3 regions of the Pseudoalteromonas sp. NCCP-2140 genome follow, and region 2 is predicted to be linked to each of the others. Evidence: predicted binding sites of a transcription regulator. Region 2 holds the regulator's gene; each other region holds the start of a gene.

Region 1 (7,602 bases), 330 kb from region 2:
CGTCGCTTCCACGGCATCAGGTATCGAACCATGGGCTGTCATCATAATCACCGGCATTGAAGGATAACGACTTTGTAACTGGCGATGTAGAGCCATGCCGTCCATTTCATCCATCCTTAAGTCGGTGATCACCGCATCATAGGTTTGGTTTTTTAGCGTTTGTAGTGCCTCAATGCCACTTTCAACGGTACTAACCAAATAGCCTTTAGACTCAATTCTAATCGCTAGTAACTTTAATAAACTCGCATCATCATCTACTAATAAAACCCGTGGTTTTGTTACTTCATTCATGGTTACTGCTCCTTGGTTTCTTCACGTAGCAGAAGTTGTTGTTCGATAGTCGCAAGCGACGATAAGGTTTTTTCCATTTCATCACTTAGCGCTTGCTTAGCTTGTTTTGCCGCTAAATTCTGTTGTAAATATTGCTTTTGTAACCAAAGATACTGCTTAATATCATCTGGCCAATAAAAAGCATGGTCACTTTTTTCAAGCTGATTAAGGGCTTTTTCTGGCTCAGAAGCACCGAGTAAACAAATCGACTCAAACAGACGTTTTAGCTCATTTTCACCAACATAATTTGCTTTATCAGAGCTTGCTTTAAAGCCACCACACTTAGCAGCATGCCAAGCAATGACTGTACTTGCAGGCGGGTATAGCGGCTCACTTTTCGGCCGAGGCTTTGGATTAGGTTGCCCTTGAGGTTTCACACCTGTTGTCGGCTCTACTTGCTTTGGCTCAACATGCTTTTGCGTGATCGTGCACCCTGTTATAAAAAGCGTGCCTATAACAAGCATAAAACTGGCTTTATTCGCTAAGCCCATATCAGTTAACTCCTTGGGTTAATTGAATTGGTAAAATGGCTGTAAATACACACCCTTGTGGCTCATTATCTGTAATAGAGAGCTTACCGTTTAATTGTTCAACTGTTTCTTTAACGATAGTTAAACCAAGTCCGCTGCCCATTTCAGTATGTTGTTTTGCATTCTTGCCTTGATAAAAAGCCCCAAACACAGCGGCTTTTTCAGTATCTTCTATCCCCAATCCTAAGTCGCTGACACTCAAAATTAACTGCCCCTGTTTTAAGCTTGCTTTTATTGTCACTGACTCGTGTTCCGGCGAAAACTTTAACGCATTTGAAGTCAACTGAATGAGCACCATTTCAAGTAGCTCAATTGAGATAAACAAGGCTTTATTTGGTAATTCATTTACCCACACAATGGATAAATCACGCGCTGATAATCGGTGCTCAAAATGACGCTCAATTTTATTCATCATCAAGTTAAAGTTAAGCTCGCTTAGGCTTTGCTTACTCGTGCGAATAGCGTTGTAACTCAATAAGCTTTCAATCATGGCTCTGAGCCGCACCATACTTTGCGTTATTAGCTCAAGGACGGCTTGTTGCTCGCTATTGATTGGACCAACAATTTCATCTGCAAGTAAGTCTGTGCCTTCAACCATCGAAGCAAGGGGGGTTTTTAATTCATGTGTCACATGGCGTAAAAATGTATCTTTTTGCTGCTCAAGCATATGTAGCTGTGCTTGAACCCACTCTAGTTTGTTACCTAATTCAACTAGCTCTGACGAACCTCGAACTTGAATTTTTTGCTGCCAATGGCCTTGTCCAAGTTTATCAATTACATGTGTGAGCTCCCTGAGCCGTCCGCTGATCCGCCAAAGAAACCCGCCCCCGACCAATAACGTGAGTGGAATTAACGCAACTAACCAATTAATGAATGAAGTTTGAAGTGCTTTTAATTGCTGCTGATTTTTTGTGATGCGTAATTCATTTTGCTCTTTGAGCCAATTTGTTTGCTCACTGATAAGCTTGCTGGCAGGAGCAAATAACTCACCGTCTTGCTTTTGCTCTATCAACAAGTGCTGTTGTGCAAATCGTAATACCTCAGCCAGTTGCCGCCACTGTGAGACATAATCAGCGGTTGGGCTTAAAAATATAAGCTCATCAATACTTTGCAGTGAAGATTGCCACTTATTGGCAATCAAGCTATCGAGGGATTCACTTTTAAGCACCCAATTTTGTCGAGTTGCCCTTTCTAAGCTATTTAAGTCTTGTTTGAGGTTATTAAATGCTTTAGTGATTTCGTAATTGTCACCGACGATTTCTTGAGTCACCGCTAGCTGCTTATTAAGCGCATTTAAAAATAAAATCACCACCAAAGATAACGGTAGTAAAGACAGCAAAATGCTACAGACGAACTGGCCAATAAGACTCGGTCGCCAATTGAGTAACTGTTTTATTTTTATCGCTACTGTATTTTGCATATTCACTCTCAACATAATTTCAGATGCTGATTATTAGTGAACAAACTTAGACACTCGCTGAATCCGAACTTAAAAAGTACTGATTTTTACCCAAAAACCGATACAAAGTTGCTATTTGGCAACAGGCTAACTCATTGAAATAAAATGGATAAAGTTTTAACACCTGAAAATCGTTGCAAAAAAGACACAACACCCTGTAACTATTTCGCATTCAAAACCACATTAAAACCATAAGCTATTGATAATTAGGACCTTTTAATATTGGCACTGATTTTGATTGGTACTAAGCAAATTAGTTATTTAGGACACAAAATGAAAATAAAGGCCCTGGTAGCCACCCTGCTTATAAGTCTCATCTCGGTAAGTAGTTATGCACTAGATTTGCAAACAACGTTTAACGAGCTTGATAAAGACAGTAATGGCTTTTTGAGTGAAGCAGAAGCATCTGAAGATGCATTATTACATGGCAACTTTACTCAAATTGATAGTAACCAAGATGGCCAAATTTCATTTTCTGAGTTTCAGTCGTTTATTCAATAGGAGATTGTAATGAAACAACTATTAGCTGCATTCTCGCTGATGTTTTTAGTTATCAGCGCTACCGTTTTAGCATCACAAATGGATGTTCGATTCGCTAAATTTGATACAAACGCCGACGGCGAGATTTCATTAACTGAAGCAACCAAACACGATAACCTACTTAAGCAATTTGCCGATCTGGATGAAAACGGCGATCAGGTTCTGTCTGAACAAGAGTTTGAAAAATTCAAACCTTAACGGCTTAAAGTGCTTGCCATAATCCCAGAGGGAATGTGTAAACGGATTTAAATTTTGGGAGTTAAATTATGGCAAGCACTTTTATTTGGAGAGTAATTATGAGAATTTTCTGGCTTGCTTCATGTACCTTAATTACTATAAGCTTCAATAGCTTAGCATTGGATGTAAAACAACGATTTGATCACCTTGATAAAGATAAAAATGGCTTTTTATCTGTGCAGGAACTGTCATCGCAACCGCACTTGCAAAAACGCATGGCGCAGTGGGATACAGATAAAGATCAACAAATCTCGCTCCTTGAATTTAAACACTATTTAACAAACAAGAGTTAAAGTAATGTCAAAATTAACCTTTGCCAGCCTAATTTTATGTTGTGTAACTAGCACAGTGAGTTTTGCTGCAGATAGTATTGGTGAAAAATTTAAACAACTTGATCGTAATGACGATGGTTACCTGACTCGCTCAGAGTCTGCGAGAGACCCTGCTCTGTGGTCACGTTTCAAAAACTATGACAGCGATAAAGATAATAAATTATCGCTTAGTGAATTTAAGGTCTACGCAAGCAAATAAAGCGTTACAATTAATTATTTACTTGCTGCTGAGTTGCAGTTTACTGCAACTCTGATACTGTTTTCATAAATCAATAAAAACTATTAGAAGATTATGAAACTCATCATCAGCTTACTAGCAACAGCTTCACTTAGCTGCTTTGCCAACACCACTGTTATTTATAATATAAATGGCTACACGCCTACCTACAAAGGCGAAACCCAACACTTTTCTGCACTGGTTTTTAAAGACGGTAAAGTCGTAAAAACAGGCAATGACTCAATTAAAAATAGCTTCCCTGACGCCACCGCAATTGACGGCAAGCAAGCCACGTTGTTACCTGGCTTAGTCGATGCTCACGGCCATGTAATTGGTTTAGGTAATAACCTTTCACAACTTGATGTCAGAAATACGCACTCGGCAGATGAGGTTGGCAAAATGCTGGCTGAGTTTGCCAAAGATAAACAAGGTTGGATCATTGGTCGCGGTTGGAATCAAGAGCAATGGCCTGGCGGTGAGTTTCCAACTGCAGCTGATTTAGACAAATATGTAAAAGACAAACCTGTAGTGCTTTCTCGCGTTGATGGCCATGCTGTATGGGTTAACTCAAAAGCCATGGAACTTGCAGGTATTGATAAACAAACTCCCTCTCCTGCCGGCGGTGAAATTTTAAAGCTGGATTCAGGGTTACCTTCTGGGGTATTCATTGATAAAGCCGAAACGCTTGTTACCCAACATGTACCAAAAGCAAGCCATGCCAGCATTAATACGGCATTAGATAATGCAGGTAAACATCTACTAAGTTTGGGTATTACATCAACCCATGATGCCGGTATCGATTACGACACGTGGCAAGTGTACAAGCAGCGCTCTGAGCAAAAGTCCCTTCCTGTCAGAATCGTAGCCATGCTAAGTGCTGCCGATCCTCAACTAGAAACCATGCTCAAAGCAGGCAAATATAAAGACATGAATGACATGCTGTCGATTCGAAGTGTCAAAGTGTATGCAGATGGTGCTTTAGGCAGTCGAGGCGCAGCCCTCATCGAGGAATACGCAGATCGTAAAAATCACCACGGCTTAATGCTTGAAACCCAAGAAAAACTTGAGCAACTATTCAACTTAAGCTTTGCTCATGGTTTTAGTGCGAACACCCATGCCATTGGTGATAAAGCCAATCATGTTGTGCTAGATGCCTATGAAAATGTGTTTAAAAAAACCGGTGGCATTTTACTTCGTAACCGAATTGAACATGCACAAATTGTGACTCCTGAAGATATCCCTCGTTTTAAAACGTTAAAAATTATTCCATCAATGCAGCCTGTTCATGCAACCTCTGATATGCATATGGCAGAGCAGCGTCTAACTGAAAAACAACTTGAAGGGGCGTATGCTTGGAAAACCTTTTTAGCGCAAGGCTCAGTAATTGCAGCAGGTTCTGACTTTCCTGTAGAGCTTGCTGATCCGTTTGATGGCTTATATTCAGCCATTACACGGATGGATCATAATCAACTTCCTGAAGGCGGCTGGCGACCACAAGAGCTGCTATCGCGTGATGAAGCTTTGCGTGCGTTTACTTTAGGTGGTGCTTATGCTGCACATCAAGAGTTTAAAGTAGGTAGTTTAGAGCAAGGAAAGTGGGCTGACTTTATTTTGATTGATAAAGACTATTACAAAGCCCCTATTTCTGAAATTCACGATATAAACGTGACACAAACTTGGATTGCGGGCGAACTAAAATATAAAAAAGAGGAATAATAATATTACTCGGCGTCAGCTTTTTGCTGACGCTTTAATTTAATGATGTGGTAAATATTCACAAACGCCAGTAAACCATTGGTGAAGGCCACCGGAACGGCACCAATTGCCAGCCCGTAGAAGGTAAATGCAATACACCCTGCTAGGTTGAGCCAGCGTAGTTTTACTACATCGCTCATTGTCAAAGAAGCAACCAACAGTGCTGACGCTAAATAGCCTAAATATTCCCAACTCAATTGTTCTCTCCTAGGCTTTAGGTTAGCATTGGAGCTTGTCATTTTTTTTGACGCACTCAGTGCTACTTTGACAATAAAATAAAAAAGCTAACTTACTAAAAACCTTGTAAAGCTTAAGAATAATCTTGGCTTTAAAATCATTACACGGGAAATGAAGGTATCAGTAACGTGAATCACCTTACTAGCAAGTTAGCGTAAATTCTTAGAATCTTAATGCTAACGTCATTAAGATGTAATAAATAGGACAATTGTCCGAAGAGCGGCGTTAATGTTTCAATATCATTTTTCAAGCTATCTTGTTGACCAATTACTGACATTTGCTGGCAGTAGTTTTCAACAAGCTAAAAAAGAAGTGCTGATCCACCAAGATCAACCTTTGTCAAAACTCGTATTAGTAAGAAGCGGCACGGTGTCGTTCAGCTATGACGTGGGTAATGGCCGACGCCTTCTTTTGGGCCAGCTTGATTGTAACAACACACTGATTGGTGAGATTGAAGCACTAAATAACTACCCGTGTATTTACACAGTTACGTGCTTTAGCGATGTAAGTTATAACCTAATTGAGCTTAAACATTGGCGCGCACTACTATTAGAAAAGCCAGAATTAAGCTTATACACAGCACAAACAATTGCCGCTAAATTCCAAGAAAACCAAAAAATAAACTTAGATAAACTGCTATTACCACTTAGCTACAATATAGCTAAAGATTGCTTATTAAGAGCTGAAAACAGCAACCCAACACTACTGCGTGCCTACCCTACCGTAAATGCCGAAGCAGAACGCTTTGCTACCACAGAAAGAGCGTATAGACGCGTAGTTACAGAATTGGTTGAAAAAGGCTTAGTACAAAGAAGTAATCAAGGTTTACAAGTAGTAGATATCGACAAGCTTAGCGACTACGTCGAAAGTTTTGCGCAGTTATAAGTGTAGAACACACTCATAACTGCAAAAATATTAAAACTTACTTTTCTAAAAGTATGTCATGAATATTGGCTAAATCAGACTTACCTTCGATAATTTCGTCTGGCGTTAGGCCTGAAAGCTCATGAGGAAACACTAACCACTCTTCAGACTCATGAATGAAGTAATCTGGCACCATGTCTACTTTTGAGTTTTTTGGCTTATAGTATGGGCAAGCAACGCGAATATCACGTGGTAGGTTTAAACGCATTAACTCCGATAGCTTTTCTTTTAATGCAAAAATACTGCGGCCAGAATCAAAAACATCATCAACGATTAGTAATGAGTTATCTGCATTGGCATTTTCAATGATGTAATGCAATCCGTGAACTTTGATCTCTTTAGATTGCTGGTTAATACCGTAATACGAAGAGGTACGCACTGCGATATGGTCAGTTTCGATACCTTTGTAATCGTAATATTCTTGAACTGCGATACCAATTGGAGCACCACCACGCCAAATACCAATGATGAAATCAGGACGGAAACCATCTTCATAAACTTGTGCCGCAACACGAAATGAATCTTCAAGAAGCTGCTGCGCAGTGATATAGCACTTATCTGACATAAATAGAGACCCCAGTGTGAATTGATCATTCAAGTGTAGCTAATTTAATAAAAACTAACCACAGGATGAGAAAATGTGGGGCGGGATTTTATACTAATTTACTCAAAAAAGCTTGTATCAGTTTGTAAAATTACCCTTTAGATCAAAAAAGCCCCTTAACTTAGATAAAGTTAAGGGGCTTAATAAGGGCGTGTTGACCTTTGTGGATTAAATTTGTTCACTCTAGGGGCGATTTAATCACGGCGCGAGATTTGTAACCTAGTGGGCTAAGTAAAAATCGAGCAACAAAGAGTTAATCGCCCCTAGGAAGAACCCGAAGGGCAGCACGTGTTTGGCATTAATGCTGCGTTATCGCCTATTTATGTGGAACAACCACACTACATAGGCTCTGCCTTGCCTAAATACCAAACACACTGCTGCAAAGTTAATCATAAAAGGTCAACACGCCCTATAGATATTTGCTTATGCTTTTTCTA
Region 2 (7,602 bases):
AGCCACGGTGATTTAGGCATGATCACCCGTGATGATGTGGTGATGTGTATTTCGAACTCAGGCGAAACCAGCGAAGTACTTAGCATTATCCCTGTTATCAAGCGCATTGGCGCAAAAATGATTTCACTAACAGGCAACCCAGACTCAACCATGGCCAAACTGTCTGATGTACATGTGTGCATTAAAGTAAGCCAAGAGGCATGTCCATTAGGCCTTGCGCCAACTGCAAGTACCACAGCGACCTTGGTTATGGGTGATGCAATGGCGGTTGCGTTACTTGAAACCCGTGGTTTCACAGCCGATGATTTTGCGCTTTCGCACCCGGGTGGCAGCTTAGGTAAACGTTTATTACTTACATTAGATGATGTGATGCACGCAGGCGACGCCACGCCAATCGTTAGCGAAACCCAAAGCATTAAAGACGCACTAATCGAAATGTCAGCCAAGGGCCTTGGTATGACCGCGGTGATTGGTGCAGATGAAAAGTTAGCCGGATTATTCACTGATGGTGACTTACGCCGTATTTTAGAACAGCGCATCGATATCCATAATACGGCAATTAGCCAAGTAATGACCCGTTCATGTACAACTGCTCGCCCTGATATGCTTGCAGCTGAAGCTTTAAATATTATGGAACGTAAACGTATCAATGGTTTAATTGTGGTAGATCAAAGTAATACGCCAATTGGTGCCCTTAATATGCAAGACCTATTAAAAGCAGGAGTTCTTTAAGCAATGACATTCGCCGAGCTATACCAGCCTCTTAGCCCTGATGTGAGTCAGCGCGCACAAAAAGTAAAATTGCTAATCTGTGATATAGATGGCGTTTTTTCTGATGGCCGAATTTATTTAGGTAATGATGGCGAAGAGCTTAAAGCATTTAATACTAAAGATGGCTTTGGTATTAAAGCGCTCATTAATAGTGGCTTTGAAGTGGCAGTGATTACTGGCCGCCATTCACAAATAGTTCAGCAGCGAATGACTAGCCTAACAGTTCAGCACATTTATCAGGGACAAGAAGATAAGCTGATTGCTTATCAAGAGTTAAAAGATAAACTGGGGCTGACTGATGAACAAATTGCCTATATTGGTGATGATGGTCCAGACTTACCAGTAATGGAAAAAGTAGGGTTTGCCATTGCTGTAAACGACGCACACCCACTGATTAAAAAGCTGGCTCATTACACCACATTATTACCAGGTGGCTTTGGAGCTGTGCGTGAATTAACTGATTTACTGATGTTAGAAAACGGTAAGCCGTTAACTAGCGATGGAACCAGCGCATGAATATAGCCCGTATTTTACTGAGTATTGTTTTTGTTTGTTGCATGGTGTGGTTATGGTACCCGTACTTTAACCAATCAACAGACACAATAACTAGTGAAGACGAGATCATCGCAACACCTGATTACACCGCAGTGGCGTTAAAGCAAACAGCGTATGACGAGCAAGGCAAAATTAGTCATAAAGTGGCTGCTGCTAAAATGGAGTTGTATCAACAATTAGGGTTTACCTTTTTTGAGCAACCTATTTTTACTATTTATGGCGACCAGCAGGTTTGGCAAGTAAAAGCCAAAGAAGCCACATTGTACGAAAACGATCAGCTGATTTTTGAAGGGGATGTAGTTGCTAAAAACTTAACCCACAACGGCATGATTGAAGATATAAAAGCAGAAAACATTAATGTCGACATTGATAAAATGACCATGTTTTCTAAGCAACCTGTGACACTAACAGGACCGAATTTAAAGATTACCGGGAAAGGCTTAAAAGCCGATTTAAAAACCGAAATTGTTGAGTTAACTAACCATACACGAACCATATACTATGACCAATAAACTGAAGAAATTACTCCTGATCCCAAGCTTATTGATTGCCTTTTCGGGCGCAGCTGCCGAGCAAACTGGCGCTCAAATTAGCATTAGCTCAGATCGCCAAGTAGGTAAACTAAAAGATGGCGTTGGCATATTTGAAGGTAACGTAGAGATCGTGCATGGTAATCGTCGTATTACCGCAGAGCGCCTTGAAGCACACGGCGGTGATACCGAAGGTACAGTAGAGTTGATTATTGCCACAGGTAAGCCTGCTTACTTCGAAGAAAAGCAAGCTGATGGCACCGTAATGAGCGCTAGCGCAGAAGAAGTTCGTTATGATGTTGCAAAACGCTTCTTAACCTTAAATGGTGAAGCTGAAGTTACTCAAGCAGGTCAAAAAGTAACAGCAAAAAGCATTACCTATGATATGGCACAGCAGCTGATCAGTGCTGAAAAAGACGAAAACTCAACAGATCGTGTACACACTATTTTAGTGCCTGTTGAAAATAAAAAAGATAATAAAGGCCAACCATGAGCACATTAAAAGCAGAGCTTTTAGCTAAAAGCTACAAAGGCCGCCAAGTGGTTAAAAATGTCGGTCTTGAAGTTGAAGCTGGCAGTATTGTTGGCTTGCTTGGTCCAAATGGCGCAGGTAAAACAACGACCTTCTATATGATTGTAGGCCTAGTACCTAGCGACAAAGGTAAAATCAGTATTGATGATAACGATATCACCCTTTTACCAATGCATAGCCGTGCGCGTTTAGGTATTGGCTATCTGCCACAAGAATCGTCAATTTTTCGAAAGTTGACGGTTTACCAAAACTTGATGGCCATTTTAGAAACTCGTAAAGATCTAAATAAAACCACCCGCGAAGAAACACTCAATAGCTTACTCGATGAGTTTAGTATTCAACACATTCGTGACAGCCAAGGTATGGCGCTGTCAGGTGGTGAGCGACGCCGTGTAGAAATTGCTCGCGCATTAGCCGCTAATCCTAAATTTATCCTTTTAGATGAGCCTTTTGCTGGTGTTGATCCAATTTCAGTGTTAGATATAAAGAAAATTATTGAGCACCTAAAAAATCGTGGTATCGGTGTACTAATTACTGACCATAATGTTCGAGAAACCCTTGATGTTTGTGAAAAAGCCTACATTGTTTCTCATGGGGAGCTAATTGCATCAGGCACACCTGAGCACGTATTAGCAGACCAAACTGTACGCGATGTATATCTAGGCGAGCAATTCAGGCTGTAACCATTACGCCAGCGACTAGAGCATCTGCTAGACTTATAACAATGACAATAAATCGATAACTGTGTTTATACAGTTATCGATAACTTAAAAAGGATTGTTAGGGATACATGAGGCAATCATTACAGCTGCGCATGGGCCAGCAACTTACAATGACTCCACAACTGCAACAAGCGATTCGTTTGTTGCAGCTCAGTACATTGGATCTCCAGCAAGAAATTCAAGAAGCGCTTGATAGTAATCCCCTGCTTGAAGTGGAAGAAGCGGATTACAATGAAGAAAGCACCGGCAAGAATGAGCAAAAAGCGGAGCCTGACGATGTGCAAGTCAGCGCGTCTGCCGAAGAAGCACCTAGCGAGTACGAGCAAGAAAGTAGTGATGCTCTCAATAAAGACACCGTAAGCGATGACTTAGCAATGGACGTCACGTGGGATGAGTACATGAGTGCCGCCCCTTCAACATCGTCAGGGCCAATGCCTGAAGATGAATCTATCTATCAGGGAGCATCAACCGAAACCCTTCATGAATACCTAATGTGGCAATTACAGCTCACGCCATTTAGCCCTACTGATGAAGCGATTGCTGTGGCAATTGTAGAAGCTATCGATGACTCAGGTATTTTAACGGTAAGCTGTGAAGATATAGTCGAAAGCTTTAATCAAAATAACGATGAAGAAGAAATCGAACTTGATGAAGTCGAAGCGGTCTTAAAAAGAATTCAGTTATTTGATCCTGTGGGTATTGGCGCACGCAGTTTACAAGAATGTCTGTGCATTCAGTTACGCCAATTCGATGCTAATACGCCATATTTAGCTGAAACTAAAATGGTTTTATCTGAGCATATCGAATTATTAGCGAGTCGCGACTATCGAACTTTGATGAAAAAGACTAAGCTTAAAGAAAACGAGCTTAAAGAAGTGATGACGCTCATCCACAGCTTAAATCCTAAGCCTGCGGATAGCATAGTGCGCGAAGAGTCTGAGTACGTCATACCTGATGTATCAGTAAAAAAAGTAAAAGGTCGCTGGGTAGTCGAGTTAAACCCAGACTGTATGCCAAAGATTAGAGTGAACAGCCAATATGCGGCGATGTCTCGCTCTGTAAAATCAAGTAGCGACAGCCAATTTATTCGCTCTCACTTACAAGAAGCTAAGTGGTTTATTAAAAGCTTAGAAAGCCGTAACGATACGCTATTAAAAGTGACCAACTGTATCGTTCAACAACAACAAGCTTTCTTTGAGCATGGCCCTGAAGCAATGAAGCCGATGGTGCTAAATGATGTTGCTGAAATGGTCGAAATGCATGAATCGACGATTTCACGGGTAACAACGCAAAAATATATGCATACCCCACGGGGTATTTTTGAGTTGAAATATTTCTTCTCAAGCCATGTCAGCACCGAAAATGGTGGTGAGTGTTCTTCTACAGCAATACGCGCTTTAATCAAGAAGTTAGTCGCTGCAGAAAACTCAGCTAAACCATTGAGTGATAGCAAAATTGCAGATATATTGGCTGAGCAAGGAATTAAAGTAGCTAGACGTACAATTGCAAAATATCGTGAGTCTCTAGCAATACCTCCGTCTAATCAGCGTAAGAGTCTGATTTAGACGTTTTACATAGAAGGAAAAATGCTTATGCAACTAAATTTAACTGGTCGTCATGTAGAAATCACAGATTCATTAAGAGACTATGTAAACACCAAGTTTGCAAAACTAGAAAGGCATTTTGACCATATTAATAATGTTCATGTCATTCTAGATGTAGAAAAATTAAGCCAAAAAGCAGAAGCAACTTTACATGTAAACGGAGGCGAATTGTTCGCTTCTACAGAACATCAAGATATGTACGCAGCCATTGACTCACTGATCGATAAACTTGATCGCCAAGTCATTAAACACAAAGAGAAATTAGCTCGACATTAAATTATGAAACTAAGTTCACTTACTAACCAGGACTGCAGCAAAGCTGCGGTCCTTTTTAATAGCAAAAAAAGAATTCTTGAATATATCAGCGAACTGGCCCACCAGCAGCTTCCTCATTTATCGCAACAAGATATCCTAGATGCTTTACTCAACCGAGAAAAACTAGGTAGCACCGGCATTGGCCGAGGTATTGCTATTCCACATGGCCGAATGAGCGGCGCAGATGAGCCTCATGCATTTGTGATAGTGAGTGAATCCCCTATTAATTTTGATGCAATTGATAATCGTCCAGTTGATATTTTTGTGGCACTCATCGTACCAGATGGTGACTGTCAGCTTCACCTAAAGACCTTATCAACAATTGCTGATAGACTTAAAGATAAAGAATTTTGTAAACAGCTGCGTAGTGCTACTACCGATCAGCAACTGTTTCAGGTCATATCAGCAGAGGCATAAATGGAATTAATAATTATCAGCGGTCGCTCAGGCTCAGGTAAATCGGTCGCTTTACGAGTACTTGAAGACTTGGGCTATTATTGCGTTGATAATATTCCGGTTAATTTACTGCCTTCGCTCGTACGTAGTGTGTCTGATAACTACGATAAAATAGCGGTCAGCATCGACGTGCGTAACTTACCGAAAGAGCAGCAAGAATTTAATGATATTCTTGAGTACCTGCCAGGTTTCGCAAACCCAACACTATTCTATTTAGACAGTGATGACCAAACTCTGATCAAGCGCTTTTCAGAAACACGCCGCTTGCATCCACTATCTATTGATTCTTTGCCGCTTGATCTGGCCATTAAACAAGAAAAAATCCTGCTTGATGTGTTGATCACTCGCGCTGACTTTATGATTGATACCACTGATCTGAGTGTTCATCAGTTAGCAGAATCAATTCGCGAAAAGATTTTAGGTAAAAAAGATAAAAAGCTGATTATTACTTTTATGTCGTTTGGCTTTAAGCATGGTATTCCAAAAGAAGCTGACTACGTTTTTGATGCACGCTTTTTACCTAACCCACACTGGGAACCTGATTTAAAGCCACTAACAGGCCTTGATCAACCAGTAAAAGATTACCTAGCTAGCCACAGCATAGTGCAAAAGTTCACGTGGCAAATACAAACCTTTGTGCAAACTTGGTTGCCACATTTAGAGCGTAATAACCGCAGTTACCTGACCATTGCTATTGGTTGTACCGGCGGCCAGCATCGCTCTGTTTACTTAGCGCAAACAATTGGTGAGAGCTTTGCCAAAAGCCATGCTAATGTAAAAATTCGCCACCGCGAACAAGACATTTAATTAGGCACCAACAATGCACGCTGAAGATACCTTTTTAATTCAAAACAAACTTGGCTTACATGCTCGTGCTGCTACTGTTTTAGCGCAATTAGCGCTGCAATTTGATGCCAAAATTACGCTTTATCAAGATGATAAAGAAGCTGAAGGCGACAGCGTGTTAGCATTAATGCTACTTGAAAGTAGTCAGGGTAAAGAAGTTCGCGTTGTGTGCGAAGGCCCTGACGCCGATGCTGCATTAACGGCAATCGGCGAATTAATTGCACAACGCTTCCACGAGCAAGAATAGCATTTGCTAAGACTTCAGGGTTTACGGTAAACTTAATTCGGATATTTAAAATTCCCTTTAAATATCCTACTTTTATATCGCTCGCTTTTCTAAATTACAAAACTCTTAATAAATTTATCGCAGTGCGACGATATCTCTGCAAATACACTACAAAGCAACTATGCTGTATTTGCTTAGCCTATTTAAACTTTTTTCAGTTGTAAGGACGCCAATGCCAGAAGCCTTTGAACAAGATTACCCACTACAACAACTCAAACAAGTGACCAAGTCACTCAATAGTGGTCAATTTGTTCAAGTGCGCGGTATGTTAGCCAAAACGGCACCTTGTGATACAGCCCTTTTACTTGAATCTTCTCCCCATAAAATTCGTCGTATGCTTTGGCAGCTGGTTGATCCAGATGTCCGTGGTGATGTTCTAGAAGAACTCTCTGAAGATGTACGTCTTGGCATTATTGCCCAGATGGAGCCTGAGCACATTGCTGCTGCCACTGAAGATATGGACGACGATGACTTAGGTGAGGTTTTACGTAGTCTTCCTGATACCGTATATCAAGACGTTGTCAGTGCCATGGATTCGCAAGATAGAGAAAGAGCAACTCAAGCACTTTCTTATCAAGAGCGCTCAGCCGGTGCCTTGATGAACAGCGATACGGTCACCATTCGTCCTGACGTTACTCTAGATGTTGTACTGCGCTATTTACGCTTACGAGGTGAGCTACCAGAGGGTACCGATGACTTATATGTAGTTGATAAGCATAACTGCTTTTTAGGCGCGCTTTCATTAACTACATTGCTGACCAGTCCTTCAGATAAAATTGTTCGTGATTTAATGGATGAAGACTGTGAGTCAATCCTAATCTCTATGGATGAAAGTGATGTGGCGCAACTGTTCGAGCGTCACAACTGGATTTCAGCCCCTGTCGTGGATGATAACGCTCACTTGCTTGGTCGTATTACCATCGATGATATCGTTGACGTAATCCGTGAAGATGCAGAGCACAGCATGCTAAGCCTCGCTGGTCTT
Region 3 (7,602 bases), on a different contig from region 2:
TAGCAAGGTAGAGAGTGGCGCTTTTCATAGTTAGTACCTAAAAATTGAAAGTATGTTCATTTTAGTTCGCTTCTGTATACTTAACATATACAGAAAACTAGAAATGCAACCTATACAGTTTGGTGGGCTATGTCACAAGTTATCAGTCGTAGTAACAGTGAGTTCTTATATCAACAAGTTATTCATCTAGTTAGAGATCTTTGCTTGCAAGGCTCGTTATTACCGGGTGAAAAGTTACCTTCGCTCAGAAAAATGGCAGACAAGCTCAACATCAGTATTCCTACTGTAAAACAAGCGTATCAATTACTTGAAGGGCAAGGATTGATTGAAGCAAGAGAAAAGTCAGGGTACTTTTTAAAGTCTTCACAGTTAAATCAGTCACGACCAAAGCGAGTTAGGCTCAGTCGAGAGCCGACCACAGTCAATAAGCAAGGCTTGATTGAGCAAGTCTACAGCGCTATCCATAAAGCTAATGTGGTGCCATTTGGTATCGCCAACCCTGTAGCCGCTGCACCTACAGATAAAGCACTGGCACGAACAATGCGCCGAGTAATGACATTAGCGGGCGCATCGGCAATTAACTACGGGCCGATGGATGGCTTTGCACCACTTAAAAAACAACTCATTCATCGCTATCTGGATTTTGGCATTGGGGTTGATAGCGATGAATTAGTGATCACCAATGGTGCTCAAGAAGCGTTGGCGATTGCCCTTAAGTGTGTCGCTAAACCCGGTGATGTTATTGCTATCGAGTCGCCTTGTTATTTTGGCATTATCGAATTAATTGAAAGCTTAGGTTTAAAGGCACTGGAAATACCGCTGTGTCCTGATGAAGGAATATGGCTAGATGACTTGGCTCAAGCACTCGATGAACATGATATAAAAGCCTGTGTGTTTTCAACCTCATTAAATAACCCTGTTGGCAGTTTTATGCCTGATGCCAAGCGTGAGCAATTAGTGGCACTTTTAGAGCAGCGTGACGTGGTGCTTATTGAGGATGATGTTTATGGCGACTTACATTTTACAGCTAAGCGTGCCACTCCTGCACAAGCTTATTCAAAAAAGGGCTTAGTGATCACCTGCGCGTCGTTTTCAAAAACAGCTGCTCCCAGTTATCGCATAGGTTGGATCATTGCCGGTAAGTTTGCTGAACAAGCAAGACGACACAAACGCGCGCTTAGTTGCTCCGCGCCACTTATAAACCAGTGGACCTTGTATGAGTTTATAGCTAGCGGTGAGTACGACCGTAACATTCGTTTGCTTAGACAGCGCTTAAGTACCAACAAAGAGCGTATGATTTGGTGCCTGCAGCAATATATGCCAAGTTGTGCGCGTATAAGTAACCCGCAAGGGGGCTGTGTTATCTGGGTTGACCTTGGTAGCCAATATGATGCGGTAAAGTTATTCCATTTGGCACTTGAGGCGGGGATCAGTATTACTCCAGGGTTGATATTCTCAGCGGGTAAAAAATACCGTAGCTGTTTTCGTTTAAGTTATGGCTTGCCTTGGTCTGAAAACTTAGAGCAGGCGATTAAAACGTTATCGCAGCTGACTGTGCTGGCCAAAAAATAAAAAAGCGCAGAGCAAGCTCTGCGCGAAAGGACCAAGTGTTTTGGTTCAGGGATGTTAATTAGTCAATTACTCTGCATTCTGTTTGAAAGTAAATAGTTGATACTCTTTTAGCTCTGGTACTAGAACCACTAGCTCTTGCTCTTTATGAGCGATATCAGCAAAGCTGCCGCATAATGCATCTGCACGCTCTTCAAGTTGAGCTGCCTGTGTTTCTACACGCGCTTCGATTTGTGCGCCCATGTTTTCCATACGTTGCTCAAACTCATCCATGTCGCCACCTGAACCTAAAAGTTCAGAGCCTAGCGCCACTAAAATACTGCCCATCGATTGCATCATGGCTGACTCGACAGCCGATTCGATTTGCTCATCGAATTGGTCTTCAAAGTTTTGGCCAAATTTTTCGAAATTTTGCTGACCCATGGTGAACGCACCTTGCTGATAGAAAGCGTTTTGTACTTCTACGCTGATATCGTCCATTAATTCTGAAATGTCGCTTAGGCCATCAATATTGAAAGCATTTGATACTTCTTCGATGGCTACACCAGCTATTTTTACACCATCAAGTGCGATATTTGCTACTTCAGGAAGTTGGCTGCGTAAGCTGTCTGAGTAATCTGCAATTGCTTGCTGTTGTGAAGCATCAAGCGACACGCTTTGACCATCGATATATAAAGTGTGTTGATCGATGATTTTCATAGTGCGATTATCGGCTGTGTATACTTCTAACTCGCTTGGTGTGATGCGTACATCATTTATAAATTCAACATCACACTGCTCACCGCTGAATGAAATATTTGTATCATTATCGTTATGAGCCATTGCGCCGGTAGCGATAAATAAAGAACTTACTAACAATAACTTTTTCATTTTTTTCTTTCCTGTTTGAAATGACACAAATACATAATCAAATTGAATGCCAAAATTTATAAGTTCAATTAATTCAATATCTTGATGTGTTTTGAGGCTTTCTTAAAAATTGCGGGGAATAACTTTTTAACCATTTTTTAGTTAAATTAACTAAAAAATACACATGCATAAATGACTTTTATCGAAACGATAAAAAACTCTCACTTTTCAGAAATCAAATTTAGCGCTATTTATTCACAATATTGACATATGACCTATTTAGCATGGGTGTATGGCTTTATTTTGGTGGTTTTTTAGATACTAAATTACTACTGAGCTTTTTAATCTTTGCCAATTCATCGAGCAAATTTTAATCTCAAGAATTGGTCTCAAACACTTTATGGAGTGGGTTGTGGGTAAGACATTTAGTTATGACGCGCTAGATGACGATTTTGTTGAAGACGAGTACGAAATGGTCGGGCGTAATCAACACGACAAGAAAAAGCAACGCGTAAAGAAGAAGTTGGAAGACTATCTTGAACAAAAACGCTTGCGCAGAAACTTAGGCGATGACGACTTTGACGAGTACTTGAACGACTAAGCATAAATTTAGATAAAGAGGCAATTTGCCTCTTTATTGCTTTTAGACTTTGTTATTTTCCCAGTGCTGCTGCGATGTCTGACTCTAGCTGTTCAGGTTTTGTCAGTGGCGCATAGCGCTTAATTGCCTTGCCATCTTTACCAATTAAAAATTTGGTGAAGTTCCATTTTATTTTGCGGGTGATAAACCCCGGTAATTCTGATTTTAGGTATCTAAAAACAGGGTGAGCATGTTCGCCATTCACATCGACTTTGCTCATCATTAAAAAGCTAACGCCATAGTTAATAAGGCAGCCTTCTTTAATTTCTTTTGCATCACCTGGTTCTTGTTTGCCAAACTGGTTACATGGAAAACCAATTATTACTAAGCCTTGCTCATGATACTTTTCATGCAGTGCTTGTAAGCCTTCATATTGTGGAGTGAAACCGCATTTACTTGCTGTATTTACAACAAGTACGACCTTGTTTTCAAAATCAGAAAAGTCAACGGTTTGGCCTTGTAGGCTGGTGGCAGAAAGTTGGTGAAATTCGCTCATAATGATAACTTTTTATTATTGTTGCATTGATTCTAACTTGCTTGGAGTTTTTCTAAAAGGGTGAATTTTAATCAGCGGTTTTTCTTACTTGGCGTTAAGTATCGCAGCTAACTTAAAATTATAAATAATCCCATTCCTGCCAGTGTTGTGTAGTATATGTTATGTGTTTTATAGGCCACGATAACAGACACAACAGCAGCACTTAGGTAAGGGTTTTGCCAATCTAGATTTATCCCTTCGTCATTAATAAACACAATGGGCACCCAAATTGCGGTGAGTACGGCAGGGGCGCTAAAACTTAAAAATTGCTGCATTTTCGGGCCGACTTTAAACGGTAATGCGCGGTGCAAAAATAAGTAACGTGTGAAGAAGGTGATACACGCCATTAATAAAATGGTGGTCATCATTGTGTATGCTCCTCTTTTGCTTGCAAGCGACTAATTAGGTAGCCCACTGTCATAGCGATAAGAGCCGCGGTGACAAGCCAAAGTTGAAAGCCCTGACTTTTTAATAGTGTTGCTACAACGCCTGCGGTGATCACTGTAGCCAGTGTCGCAAGGTTCTTTACACCCGGAATAACTAAAGCAATAAACGTGGCAGCGATGGCAAAATCAAGGCCAAGGTGTGTTAAATCGGGAAGGAGGCTTCCTGCGACAATACCTAGTAAGGTCCAGATATTCCAGGCAATATAAAAACTAAAGCCGGCACTGAGTGCGTAAATAAGGCGAACTTTTGTGCGGTAGGCTTTGTGATGATGCGAAAAAGCAAATAATTCATCCGTCAGTACAAAACTCACTGGCAGTCGCCAACGAAAGGGTTGGTCAATGACTTTGTGGCGAATAGCTAAACCATATAAAAAGTGCCGTGAGCTAATAATGAGTGTGGTAAATAAAATAGTTAAAAGCGGCGTATTGCCTGCCATTAATTCAATCGCAACGAGCTGTGCTGAGCCTGCAAATACCAACAACGACATAGCTTGTGTTTCTAAAGCAGTGAAACCATTTTGAACTGCTAACGAGCCACATAGAATTCCCCAAGGTAACACCGCAAGGCATAAGGGGAGCATGTCGAAAAATCCTTTTAGCAAGGCTCTTATTGTTGATTTATGCATCTTATCGCTCATGTTTGTTGTTATGGCTCAGATCAAAACAGCTGAAATAGAGGTGTGTCAAAATAACTGAAGTTTGCAATAATGTATAGCCGAGCCTGTTGCTGAAATCATTAGCGTCTTTTAAAGGGAAAGTTACAATGTCAAAAGTTAAAGTATGGGATGGCTTTATAAGAAGCTTCCATTGGTTATTAGTTGCGGCCATCGCAACCCTCTATTTTAGTGCTGAAGAAGGTATGTTGGAGCTGCACTTTGCTGCAGGCTACTTCACTCTAGCGCTTATTATTACACGCCTTGTTTGGGGCCTTATTGGTAGTAAAACGGCAAAGCTGTCTGCACTGATTCATTCACCAATCGCCGCAATTAAATCGTTTACAAGCAATGAACATAAGGCGGGTCACGGCGCGGCGGGTAGTTATATGGTGATAGCCTTTTTTGCGTTACTTATTGTACAGCTAACCTCTGGCTTAATGACTAGTGACGATATATTAACGGATGGTCCACTAGTCGAGCATGTATCCTCAGATACCGTAGAGTTTGCCGGTTGGTTACATCATTTAAACTTTGACATTTTGTTGTATGCCATTGTGTTGCATGTATTGGCGATTGTGATTTACCGCATTAAAGGAAAAAACTTAGTGAAACCTATGCTAACGGGTAGTAGCGACCAAGTTGCGGTTACTGAGCCTGTTACTAAATCACCGTTGATAGCTTTTGTTATTTTTGCAGTGTGCTTAGTGGTGCTATTTACGACTTGGGGTGCAGAGCCCCTCAGCTATTTGCTTGGCTAGGTAATCTAATACCAATCCGCAATAATACTTAATCATTTTGAGGGATAAAACCTGTCGCTACCTGCGTTAAAAATTTCTGATTTAGAACAAACTAAATAACGAAATTTTTGCCTTGCTATCAACGAGGTTCTATTGCCTCAAAATAGACCACTTAATTAAGCGAATTGGTATAAGACATTAAAAAAGGCGCTAATAAGCGCCTTTTTAGTTCAAATTTTTAACTAGTCTTTGAAAGACTTATGGCAATCTTTACAGCCTTTAGCCCAAGCGCCAAATGCTTTGCCGATTACTTTCTTATCGCCACTTTGTGCTGCTACTGCTAGCTCATCAGCATATTGTTGGAAAGCAACGGCTTTTTTCATAAAGGTTTCGTTGTCGCTCCATACAGCTGCAAGTGCAGATGTATCACCCTTATCAGAACCCGCTACGAAAGCTTCCCAAGGCATTTTAGATAATGCCGCTGCATTGTCGGCACGCTTTTGAAAACGTTCTGCATCAAAAGGTACTTTTCCTTTTAGCATATCGCCCATGTCACCAATTTGTACGCGGATCATTGAAAATGCTGCCTGACGGTACTCGATTGCATCGCTTGGCTCTTCAAATACAGAATTTGCTGATGCGCCTAGTGCCATTGTAGATAGCATTGCACCTACTACTAATTGTTTTAATTTCATTCCTTTTGCCCCTTAAGGTGTCATAAAAGTAAACTAACTGAGTTGTATCTTAGCTCAATATAATATTCAAGTGTATTGCGGTTAATCTTAACTTAAGTTTAATTTAATCATTTATATCTATATCTGCGAAGATCATGCCGCGGCGCATGCTTCTGGTAGCTAAGAAAACCTCGCCTAGTAAAGATAAAAATCCACATATCAACAGTGCCATAGCAGCCACAAAACAGCTAGCAATAGTCACGCTTAAATTAATTGATTGAATGTGTGATAAGAATAAGCACATAACTACGGCGCACACCAATAAAGCACTGAGTACACTTAGACTAAATGCAATATGAATGCAGCGAGAGCGTTTCAACAGCGCCCTTAGCTCCGTTGTTAATGACTTATTGAAGTCTTCATCCGTACTGACTTTAAGTTTACGTTCTAACTGCCGAGCTCTATCGGTGATACGTGCCAAACGATTGGAAAGTACGCCTAATGTTGCAGCAATACCGGTAATTAAAAAGACGGGTGCAACAGCAGTTTGAATCACTTTTGCCATGGTAAGAATGTTGATTACTTCTGAATTCATTGAAAGTACTCTATTTATTAAAATTCAACACAATGTTCATTTACAAATATTTACAACTATTTCTTTCCATATAAAGCCATTAATAATCAGTTGCTTGAGATTTTTTATGTGTTTCATTCTTAATTTAATGTAATTGTTTTGTAACTGAGTTGTTGTTCTTGTTTGTATTTCCGTTTTATATTGGTTCTGAAACTTTGTTTCAATCACTATTTAGACGATAACATAACATATCCCAGGGGAACCCATGTCTAATAATCTAATAAAAAGAACTGCAGTTGCTTTGGCTGTAACAAGTGCAATGTGCGCAAGTGCCCAAGCCAATGACTTTTCAAAGTATAATCTTGCCGGTAAAAAATTAATTAAAGCGAGTGCGGTAACTAAAAAAGAACAAAAAGTTCGCAGTGAAGCAACAAGCTGGCTTGTAAAACTTAATGCTCCAGCATCTATTAATGCAAAAACAATGGGCGCTGATGTAGCGTCAATTCAAGCGCAAGCAAAAGTAGCACAAGCAAGTGTAGAGCAAGCAATCAACAGCATGGATTTACCTCTTCAGGTTGTTGCTAAAACTTCGACGCTAGTAAGCTCAATTGTAGTAAATGGTAATAAGCAGGATGTTGCTAAGTTACTATCAAACTCTCAAGTAGAAGGCATTTACCCAGTATACGATTATGAATTGCATGTTGCTGACAGCGCTGACTATATTGAAGCAACTCCGCTAGTATCTAACGGTTTAGCAACAGGTGAAGGTGTTCGCGTTGCCGTTCTTGATACGGGTATTGACTACACTCATACAGCCTTTGGTGGTGCGGGTACTGACGAAGCGTATGCTGCAGCAATTGCTGATCCTGCCTCTGTAGATTGGCCACAAGGTAAAGTATTAGGCGGTTATGACTACATCAAT

Evidence for each region. The regulator sigma-54, encoded in region 2, starts transcription at its own class of promoters, with help from an activator protein. The targets are predictions, from matches to a motif close to GTTGGCACGNNNNTNGNNT.
Region 1: a site for sigma-54 is predicted at 2,541-2,559, ahead of NFU46_RS07315 (EF-hand domain-containing protein). Genes of this name have one in related genera too.
Region 3: a site for sigma-54 is predicted at 2,475-2,493, ahead of NFU46_RS17735 (YggN family protein). Genes of this name have one in related genera too.

Annotation. Positions count from the first base shown of each region.
Region 1 is NZ_BRCZ01000003.1:144,912-152,513, forward strand. Features, by position in the region: gene NFU46_RS07300 (sigma 54-interacting transcriptional regulator) at 1-291, opposite strand, end outside; gene NFU46_RS07305 (hypothetical protein) at 294-821, opposite strand; gene NFU46_RS07310 (HAMP domain-containing sensor histidine kinase) at 823-2,280, opposite strand; gene NFU46_RS07315 (EF-hand domain-containing protein) at 2,593-2,820, shown strand; gene NFU46_RS07320 (hypothetical protein) at 2,830-3,057, shown strand; gene NFU46_RS07325 (EF-hand domain-containing protein) at 3,156-3,389, shown strand; gene NFU46_RS07330 (EF-hand domain-containing protein) at 3,394-3,627, shown strand; gene NFU46_RS07335 (amidohydrolase) at 3,721-5,361, shown strand; gene NFU46_RS07340 (YgjV family protein) at 5,367-5,597, opposite strand; gene NFU46_RS07345 (Crp/Fnr family transcriptional regulator) at 5,866-6,522, shown strand; gene NFU46_RS07350 (phosphoribosyltransferase) at 6,560-7,126, opposite strand; gene pepB (aminopeptidase PepB) at 7,589-7,602, opposite strand, start outside.
Region 2 is NZ_BRCZ01000003.1:471,146-478,747, forward strand. Features, by position in the region: gene NFU46_RS08785 (KpsF/GutQ family sugar-phosphate isomerase) at 1-732, shown strand, start outside; gene kdsC (3-deoxy-manno-octulosonate-8-phosphatase KdsC) at 736-1,287, shown strand; gene lptC (LPS export ABC transporter periplasmic protein LptC) at 1,284-1,838, shown strand; gene lptA (lipopolysaccharide transport periplasmic protein LptA) at 1,828-2,349, shown strand; gene lptB (LPS export ABC transporter ATP-binding protein) at 2,346-3,071, shown strand; gene NFU46_RS08810 (RNA polymerase factor sigma-54) at 3,179-4,675, shown strand; gene hpf (ribosome hibernation promoting factor) at 4,703-4,990, shown strand; gene ptsN (PTS IIA-like nitrogen regulatory protein PtsN) at 4,994-5,446, shown strand; gene rapZ (RNase adapter RapZ) at 5,447-6,292, shown strand; gene NFU46_RS08830 (HPr family phosphocarrier protein) at 6,306-6,578, shown strand; gene mgtE (magnesium transporter) at 6,790-7,602, shown strand, end outside.
Region 3 is NZ_BRCZ01000012.1:20,279-27,880, forward strand. Features, by position in the region: gene NFU46_RS17725 (DMT family transporter) at 1-28, opposite strand, end outside; gene NFU46_RS17730 (PLP-dependent aminotransferase family protein) at 130-1,572, shown strand; gene NFU46_RS17735 (YggN family protein) at 1,639-2,439, opposite strand; gene NFU46_RS17740 (PA3496 family putative envelope integrity protein) at 2,831-3,019, shown strand; gene NFU46_RS17745 (glutathione peroxidase) at 3,072-3,554, opposite strand; gene NFU46_RS17750 (AzlD domain-containing protein) at 3,662-3,961, opposite strand; gene NFU46_RS17755 (AzlC family ABC transporter permease) at 3,958-4,665, opposite strand; gene NFU46_RS17760 (cytochrome b/b6 domain-containing protein) at 4,803-5,453, shown strand; gene NFU46_RS17765 (cytochrome c) at 5,675-6,127, opposite strand; gene NFU46_RS17770 (DUF2721 domain-containing protein) at 6,231-6,701, opposite strand; gene NFU46_RS17775 (S8 family serine peptidase) at 6,946-7,602, shown strand, end outside.